DNA from 4 places in the Phyllobacterium sp. T2-21 genome. Region 4 is predicted to be linked to each of the others. Evidence: riboswitches for the same ligand, from Rfam matches in the RefSeq annotation. Region 4 holds a riboswitch; each other region holds the start of a gene.

The links. A riboswitch is a leader RNA that binds a small molecule or an ion and turns the genes downstream of it on or off. The one in region 4 is predicted to bind cobalamin.
Region 1: linked by a shared signal. The riboswitch ahead of bluB (5,6-dimethylbenzimidazole synthase) and the one ahead of ACZ5FP_RS17470 (aromatic ring-hydroxylating oxygenase subunit alpha) in region 4 are both predicted to bind cobalamin.
Region 2: linked by a shared signal. The riboswitch ahead of ACZ5FP_RS22745 (ribonucleoside-diphosphate reductase subunit alpha) and the one ahead of ACZ5FP_RS17470 (aromatic ring-hydroxylating oxygenase subunit alpha) in region 4 are both predicted to bind cobalamin.
Region 3: linked by a shared signal. The riboswitch ahead of ACZ5FP_RS08205 (DUF1636 family protein) and the one ahead of ACZ5FP_RS17470 (aromatic ring-hydroxylating oxygenase subunit alpha) in region 4 are both predicted to bind cobalamin.

What each region holds. Positions count from the first base shown of each region.
Region 1 covers NZ_AP027912.1:3,208,889-3,211,082, forward strand. The annotation lists gene ACZ5FP_RS16035 (ArsR/SmtB family transcription factor) at 1-103, opposite strand, end outside; gene ACZ5FP_RS16040 (DUF2293 domain-containing protein) at 246-563, shown strand; gene bluB (5,6-dimethylbenzimidazole synthase) at 496-1,248, opposite strand; cobalamin riboswitch at 1,316-1,491, opposite strand; gene ACZ5FP_RS16050 (MOSC domain-containing protein) at 1,518-2,126, opposite strand.
Region 2 covers NZ_AP027915.1:130,373-132,566, forward strand. The annotation lists gene ACZ5FP_RS22745 (ribonucleoside-diphosphate reductase subunit alpha) at 1-1,290, opposite strand, end outside; cobalamin riboswitch at 1,399-1,609, opposite strand; gene ACZ5FP_RS22750 (heme ABC transporter ATP-binding protein) at 1,660-2,194, opposite strand, start outside.
Region 3 covers NZ_AP027912.1:1,641,632-1,643,825, reverse strand. The annotation lists gene ACZ5FP_RS08210 (transglutaminase family protein) at 1-700, opposite strand, end outside; cobalamin riboswitch at 855-1,067, shown strand; gene ACZ5FP_RS08205 (DUF1636 family protein) at 1,174-1,536, shown strand; gene ACZ5FP_RS08200 (ABC transporter ATP-binding protein) at 1,663-2,194, shown strand, end outside.
Region 4 covers NZ_AP027912.1:3,521,191-3,523,384, forward strand. The annotation lists gene ACZ5FP_RS17470 (aromatic ring-hydroxylating oxygenase subunit alpha) at 1-906, opposite strand, end outside; cobalamin riboswitch at 1,032-1,231, opposite strand; gene ACZ5FP_RS17475 (DUF1868 domain-containing protein) at 1,343-2,053, opposite strand; gene ACZ5FP_RS17480 (L-fuconate dehydratase) at 2,134-2,194, opposite strand, start outside.

The sequences.
Region 1 (2,194 bases), 310 kb from region 4:
GATCCCCCCGGGACAACAGCGCCAGAATGCGCAGGCGGCTGGGTTCCGCCGCTGCCTTCAGCGTATCGACCATCAGGTCAAGATTGAGATCACGTTTGTCCATCAAGGTATCCTCAAAAGATATAAAGATATGTTTATGTGAGAAATACAGATTTGGCAAGTTTTGTTTTTCCGTTGACGGCAAATTTTGTCGCGTCTGAAATAGGCTGGTATATCGATCAGCGAATCGGCGGGAAGACAGTGCAATGAGTTCAGGAACCAACCGCCAAAGGGCCATCGGCAAGGCGCTGACGCTGCTTTTGCCGGCCGTACCCTATTCGGATTCCGAGCCCATACGCGCTGCCGCCACGGCACCGCACATGAAAAGCCTGCCGCCACCCATTGCGGTGTGGCTGGCCACGGTCGCCCATGTCCGCCATCAGCACACGGACTACGATGCGCTGCGCGACGAGGGCTATGACAAGGAGTCGGCCCGCTTCTTCGTGCTCGAGGCCATCAACCGGAAATTGACGGAATGGCGGGCGACGCGGCTGCTGGATCCGGACGAAGACGATCCGAGCTGACTTCGGCGCCGGCATTCCACTGATCTTCATAGATGAGCTGGTCCAGCGGCAGCCGTTCGCGCCAGCCGCGCTTTTGCAGCTCCGGCTGATCGTAGAGCTGGTCGACATAGCCGATGCAGAGATAGGCGATGATCTCGACATGATCGGGGATGGCCAGAATGCAGCGCATGTCCCGGTCGTGGTAGATGCTGACCCAGCCGACGCCGATGCCTTCCGCCCGCGCCGCCAGCCACAGGTTCTGCACGGCGCAGACGGTGCTGTAGACGTCCATCTGCCGGTTATGGGTGCGCCCCAGAACGACATCGCCGCCGCGTGTCCGGTCGCAGGTGATGCACAGATTGACCGGCGCCTTCACGATGCCCTCAAGCTTCAGCGACGCGTAGAGCGCCTGGCGCTCGTCGGTGAACATGGCCTTTGCTTCGGCATTGGCGCGGGTAAAGGCCTGATGCACCTCGGCCTTGCGCGCCGCATCGCGGATGAGAATGAAATTCCACGGCTGCATGAACCCCACCGACGGCGCGTGATGGGCGGCATCGAGCAGCCGCAGCAGCACATCGTCGTCGACGGGCCTTGGCAGGAACTGGTCGCGCACATCGCGGCGGGTATGGATGGCTTTGTAGACGGCGGCGCGCTCGTCCGCGGAAAAATCGGCGGCGGCCACGGGACCATAGGCAGAGTCGTGCATCGTTTGCTCCCAACAATGCGAGGGCCAGATTGCCCTGAGCCCTGACACCTCCCCGCTGTCCGTGCGGTTTCGGCTATCCGGTCCGGCCGGTCTTCTGACTGAGGTTCACCTGAACCGCGCGCCTTCCGGGTTTCCCCGTGGCAAACTGCGCGGCCCATCCCCTATACAGCGTTGGGCACGTGCCGGATTTGCACCGGCTTCCCGATTCTCCTGCATGCAGGCACCGGACCTGCATTCCATTCGCCACAGATCGGCGAAGGACGCAAGCGTCAGCCCGGATAAATCCATTGCTCCGGCAGGCGCGCATCGATTTTTTCACCGGAACGGATGATTCCCGGCACTTCAACCCAGACGACGATGCCACGCAGCCGCTTCGACGCCTTGACGAAGTCGAGCGCCGTCGCGGTGTGATCGGAGGTTTGCGCCCGCTCGGCGATGGAGCGTCCGGCGACCTTGCACGGCGCGTTCTGCCCGTCGACCTTCAGCGTCACGCCGCCTTCGAAGAACAGCAGCGTGCGCGGCGGCAGCATGGAAAGCGAGGGAATGCCATCGACAACCATGTTGGCACCGATCCATTCGGGTTTGACTTCCGCAAGGCCCATGGCGCTGGCAATCATTGCAAGCTCGTCGGCCGCCAGAACGGAAATATGCCGTTCGTTGCGCATCTCCGTGCCGCGCGGATACCAGGGCTCTCGTCCGCCGGACCGGCGCGTCAGGCCGGCATGATAATCGCCGCGGATGCCTTCAAAGGTGAGATCGAGCGTGTCCGTGGCAGCGGTGACAAAACTGTCTTTCGGCGCCTGGAACAGGCTGCTCACCCGCCCGACAATCTTGCGGGCCGGAAGGATGTCCGTTCTGGTTGCGAAAAGATCTGTCATGACGGCACTCCGGTGAAATCAGCCGCATCTTAGGAAAATTGCTTGTTAAAACCAGCCAATATCACTGA
Region 2 (2,194 bases), on a different replicon from region 4:
GGCCACTTTCAGGAACGGTACAACGCCTTGGCTTTCGCCGTTGGTTCCCTTGATATGGGCGCCAAGACCACGCACGGGCGTCCAGTCATTGCCGAGGCCACCGGAATATTTTGCCAGGAGCGCATTGTCCTTCACCGCCTTGAAGATGCCATCGAGATCGTCGGCGACGGTGGTCAGGAAGCAGGAGGACAGCTGCGGGCGCAACGTGCCCGAATTGAACAAGGTCGGGGTGGAAGCCATGAAGTCGAACGACGACAGCAGATCGTAGAATTCGATGGCGCGTGCTTCCCGGTCGATCTCACGGGTGGCGAGGCCCATGGCAACGCGCATCAGGAAGGCCTGTGGCAGTTCGAACCGGATACCGCGTGTCTGCTGGAGATAACGATCATACAATGTCTGCAGGCCAAGATACTGGAACTGCAGGTCGCGTTCCGGCTTCAGGGCTGCTGATATTTTCCGCAGGTCGAAGCGGGCGAGTTCCGGATCGAGCAGTTCGGCTTCAATGCCGGCCTTCACATAGGCGGGGAAATAATCGGCGTATCGCTCCGCCATTTCATGCTGGGTCGCCTGTTCGGGCCTGCCGAAGACAAAGCTCAAGGCTTCGCGGCGCAGTTTGTCGAGAAGCAGCCGCGCGGTGACAAAGGAATAGTTCGGTTCTGTTTCAACGAGTGTGCGTGCAGCCAGAATGGGCGCAAGCGACAATTCATCGAGCGTGATACCGTCGTAAAGATTGCGCTGGGTTTCGCTGAGGATCGGTGCGGCGCTGACCCCCTCAAGTCCTTCACAGGCTTCATCGATGATGCGGGCGAGGCGCGCCGCATCGAGCGGTGCCCTGGTCCCATCAAGCAGGGTGACGCTGAGGGACGGGCCGGTTTCGGCCACGGGTTCAACCAGCTTCGCCCGTTCTCGCGCGCGTTCTTCCCGGTAGAGCACGTAGGCGCGGGCGACCTTGTGGTTTTCGCTGCGCATGAGGGCAAGTTCGACCTGATCCTGCACATCCTCGATGTGGAACAGACGGGCTTCACTGCTGCGGCGCTTCAATGTTGTCACGATGTCGGCGGTCAAGCCTTCGACGACATCGTGCACACGGCGCGAACCGGCAGCGACGTTGCCTTCGACGGCGAGGAAGGCTTTAGTGAGAGCAACGGTGATTTTCAGCGGGTCGAAGGGTGTGACCGAGCCATTGCGGCGAATGACGCGATAGCCGGGCTCGCTGGATGATGGCTGCAGTTCAGCGGGACGAACCGGCGACTGACCGTCGGCGCGGGTGGTTTGAAGAGAAAGAGACATGTGCTTATACCCCAAATGTTGGGGGCAAAGGTCGAGCGCACGCGTGCAAGAATCCGGTCAGCTTGCGGCCGACCATTGCAAGCGACACACCGGGACACCCCGCCCGTGGACGTTCATCATGTCATGGCAGGTCTCCTGGCTCACAGGTCGGCGCTGGTGTCGGCCTTCCCGAAGCGCGGCTCCAGTGGCATTGTCGACAACAACTCGCTGTTTACAGTTGCGGGGGCAGCGCCGGCATCAATGTCCAGGACATTTCACCGGCTTCCCTCTTAGCTCCCGGTCTTGCGACTCGGGGAGAACCATAACATCTATATTTAGTATCAAATCGCCGTTTTTAGTCAATAGGTGGATAGCGGCATCTTCACTTGCTCAGAACGCTGCGGATTGCGGCAAGACGAACGGCACGGATTTTCCGGGCACACCGCCCACCTTGAGCGCACATTCATAGACGCGCAGGATGCGGTCATCGGTCAAGACCTCCGTGGGGGTGCCCACAGAATCGGCCCTCCCCCTGTGCATGACCACGACCCGGTCGGCAAACATGGAGGTGAGGTTGAGGTCATGCAGGATAGCGATGACCCCGCCACCGCGATCGGCAAAGTCGCGGGCAATCTGCATGATGATCAGCTGATGTTTGATATCGAGGCTCGACACCGGCTCATCGAGGAACAGAAAGCGCGGCTGGCCGTCGAGCACCGGCTGCCAGACTTGGCAGAGGACGCGCGCCAGTTGCACCCGTTGCTGCTCGCCGCCGGAGAGTTCCTGATAGAACCGCCCGCCGAAACCCGCGAGGTCAACGCGCTCAAGCGCTTCATCGGGCAGTGTGTCCACGTTGTGGCGCGAAACACCGGAGCGGCCGCTGGTCATGCCCAGCTTGACGATCTCACGCACGGTGAACGGGAAG
Region 3 (2,194 bases), 1.8 Mb from region 4:
CTTCGCACCAGGCATGCAGGTCGGTGAAATCCTTGTCAGTACCGGCGGGACCATCGATGGCGACAAGATCGGGCTTCAGCTGGATGAGATAGCCGGAGACGAACCGCGCGGCAAAACCGAGATTGCGCAACACCTGCACCAGCAGCCAGCTTGAATCCCGGCACGATCCCGAGCGCAGGTTCAAGGTGGCGTCTGGTTCCTGAACCCCGGTTTCCATGCGGATGACATAGCCGATCTCGCGCTGGATACGTGCGTTGAGATCGACGACGAAATTCACCGTGTTCGTCGGGCTGCAATCGATGGTTGCAAGGAAAGCCGAAACCAGCGGTCCGGCCGGTTGCGGTTTCATATAGATCGACAGGTCGTCGCTGATCTCTTCGGGATAGCTGAACGGCCAGGTCTCGGCGACCGGTTCGACAAAGAAATCGAATGGATTGTAGACGGTCATATCAGCGACGAGATCGACCTCGATCTTCAGCTCCGTCACCGGTTCGGGAAAGACGAAGCGGGCGAGGAAATTGCCGTAGGGGTCCTGCTGCAGGTTGACGAAATGATTGGCCGGACTGACTTTCAGGGAATGGCTGAGAACTTTTGTCCGGGAATGGGGTGCCGGCTGGAGCCGGATGATCTGCGGCCCGAGCATGATGGGCCGGTCATACCGGTAATGTGTCAGATGATAGACTGCTGCGTGAATTGCCATATCGCCTCAAAAGTCTGATTCAAAAAACTGCGGTTCCACAAATGCTCCCCGCACTCTAACGCGTTACCGGCCAATTGAAATCTTTCATTTGCCAAAAATTTTGGCAGCGGTAAAAATTGCCGCATAAACGTGCTTGCAACTGCGCGGCTGGCCGCATAGCATCCGCGCCGATGGTTTCTTCCGCACGACAACGCGGGAGATGAAAAGGGAACACGGTGAGGCGTACCCAAAAGGGACCGAGACCGTGGCTGCCCCCGCAACTGTAAGCGGTGAGCGATGCCTGACATGCCACTGACCGGAAGGTCGGGAAGGCAAGGCGAAGCTGAGACCCGCGAGCCAGGAGACCTGCCATCTCATCTACAATTCGAACCGGACGGGGTGTGCCGGGAGCGATGCGATGTCCTCTCCCGCATTGTCGCGATGGTGCATTGGCCGCGTTCCCCTAACCTTTGTCCACAAGGCAAGGCACCGGCATGACCACGCCAAGACCCGACCACCAGATTATCGTCTGCACCCTGTGCAAGGCGGCTGACGGACTGTCACGACCGGGACAGGCCCTTGCCCACAGGCTGCAGGCGGAACTCGATGGCCAGCTCGGCTATGAGGTGCGCGGTGTTGGCTGCATGGCGGGCTGCGAACGACCCTGCACGGTGGCGTTCCGGGCGCCCGGCAAGGCGCAATATCTCTTCGGCGATATCGATCCCGCCACGGACTTTGCCGATCTTCTGGACTTCGCCCGGATGTATCACGCGCTCGCCGATGGCTGGTCCAAGGCATCACAGCGCCCGCAAGGCCTTTGGGACAAGACACTCGCACGCATTCCGGCGCACCTATGATAGATCAGGCATTGACTAATGTTATAACGTTACTATACGAGAACGACGCGTCCGCGATAACGCGACGACGTTTACCGGTTGGGATTTGACACCATGTGCCTTGCCTGCAGTCACGGATATCCGCCCATGAGCCATGTCGCCCTGCGTGCCGACGAGGTGACGTTCCGCACCGCCGGCCAGACGCTGGTGGATGAGGTATCGCTCGACATCGTGCGCGGCGCGCGACTTGCCATTATCGGGCCGAATGGCGCGGGGAAATCCACGCTTTTGCGCATGCTGGCCGGACTGCTGCGCCCCTCCTCCGGCAGCATCCATCTCGACGGCACGGCAATAAACCGGCTGCCGCCGAAGGAACGGGCCAGGAGATTTGCCTTCGTCGGCCAGACCGACATGCCGGACCCGCAATTGCTGGTTGACGATTATGTATCCCTTGGCCGCATTCCGCACACCGGCACCCTGACCAAGGCGAAGGACCGGGATATCGTGACGGAAGCCCTGCTCCGCGCGGGGATCGCCGCGTTTTCGCGCCGTCCCATCGGCTCGCTCTCCGGCGGCGAAAGGCAGCGCGTGCAGCTGGCGCGCGCCATCGCCCAGCAGCCGGACATCCTGTTTCTCGACGAACCCACCAATCACCTCGACCCGAAGGCGCGCAGCGAAT
Region 4 (2,194 bases):
GGTCGGGTAATGGAACAGCAGCAGCGAGCCGATCTGCTTCTCGTTGACACTGTCGCTGAGCTGCCGGCCGACGGCGCGGCGCCCGCTCATCGTATAGCTTTCCGCATCGCGCAGCAGCGGCACACGGGTGGCGCGGTACTGGCCGTCATCGGACATGCGGAAAATGCTGGGCAGGCCTGCCGCTTCGCAACGCTGCCAATGCGCGGCAATTTCCGGATCGTCTGCGGCGCCCTGGACACCGCTCACGCTCGGCGCTTCCGGGAAGGTCTTGCACAGCTCGGGATGATTGGCCACGCAGTGATAGCACTCGCGGTTGTTTTCCCAGACCAGCTTCCAGTTGCCCTTTTCGACGATGGTGCTCTGATAGGCGACCTTGGTTTCGGTGAGGTGGTGCGGCGCGAGATAGGGTTCGATCAGCGCGCGCGTCGCGCTGAAATCGACAGGATTCTGCGCCAGGCAGATGAAGATGTAACCGCCGACGCTTTCGCACTGCACCGGCTTCAGGCTGTGCTGGCTGGCGTCGAAATCATCGCCCATCTGGCGGGCGAACAGCAGGCGCCCGTCAAGCTCGTAGGTCCACTGGTGATAGGGGCAGACGAGCTTGGCCGACGTGCCGCGCTCGGCCGAGCAGACGCGCGAGCCGCGATGGCGGCAGGAATTGTGAAAAGCCCGGATCTGGCCCTGGCGGTCGCGCACGATGACCACGGGATAGTCGCCGACCTGCACCGTGAAGAAGTTGCCGGGCTTGGCGACTTCGCAATCATGGCCGATGAACAGCCAGTCGCGATAAAAGATGTTCTCCATATCCAGCCGGAAATAATCCGGATCGGAATAGAAAGACTGTTCAAGGCCGTAGCCGGGTTTCCGGTTTCTCAGGTTCCGGAGCAGTTCGTTGCGTATATCCATGTCGTGTCCTCGCCTCGATGTTGCGAAAGAACTGACTGGTGGTGACGGAGGAAGAACGCCTGCACGGCCAGCCACCGGCTGGTGCCCGCACAGAATCATGCTCCTTGATCGCCCACCGCGATCAGTCGGTTTTTGGTACCGAGGCTGGTTTCCGGGCTCTGGAGTTGCCGTATCGGCTGTCACGACGCCTTCCCGGGGTTGTGACCCAGTGGCTGTTATGCCGTGTTTCACTCCACTACCGTTGCGGGGGCAGCGCCGGGTTTCCGACCGGCTTCCCAATTCTCCGCTTCCCTAGAAAAGCGGCACCTCAAGTGCCCCGATAAAAGCATCAGGCACCCAAAAAGAATAGGTGCGGAAACGACATCGCATTTACGTAAGACGACACGCCGGGCGCGTGTACACTATGTCGCAGATTGGCGATCAAACGGCCTCTGGTTCAATCCAGAACCACCAGTTCCTCGAAATGATTCATATCGGCAAAACTGCAGAATGCGGGCGGATTCAACGCAATGACCGGCGATTCACGCCGGATGAATGCTAGGCAATCATCCAGAAGTTCCTGCCAGGCCCCGAGCCTTTCATCCGGGAACCGCGCGATCGGATAGGCCAGCGTGATGTGGAAGACATAGGTGTCGTGATCAGGATGCCGGTAACCGAACGGCACGGCCAGTTCGTCGCGCCAGGCGCGCATGATGCGCTCGTCATATTCGCTCGCACCGGCCACGGTCAGGCCTGCGGGCGTGACATCGATCACCTCGACGTTGAATGGTCCGCATCCCTCGAAATCCTGCAGGCGATCCACGTAAAGCCGCGTCATGTCGTCGATGCTTGTCTCCAGTGGAACATCATCTGGCCAATAGGACGGGCGGCGGCGATATTCGATAATGCCCTGAAACAGCGTCATGTGCAGGCTGGAGACGGGGGTAAAGGCCAGTTGGCCGGCATCGGGCATCGCCAGCATCCGGTCGCGCACGGCAATGACCGAGGCTTCCGACTCGGAGCCCTTCACCAGATGGCAGACCACCGTATTGCCGGGTTCCGGCTGAAAGACGCCCGCGCCGTTGTAGCGTCGGCCGAGATGCACCGGCGGTTCCGGGTGCAGGCTGGCGGCAAAGCGGGCAAGCGAAGGCTTGATCAGGTCGAGCATGGGAACCCCGTGACGAGAGAAGACGATGCAACCGCCATAGGACAGCTCTTTGTCAGACTGATGAAGCCCCGCCCCTTTTCCTATGGCCGGTGGAGATATTCCTCGATCGACGCCTGTTTCATTTCAATCGAGAAACCCGGC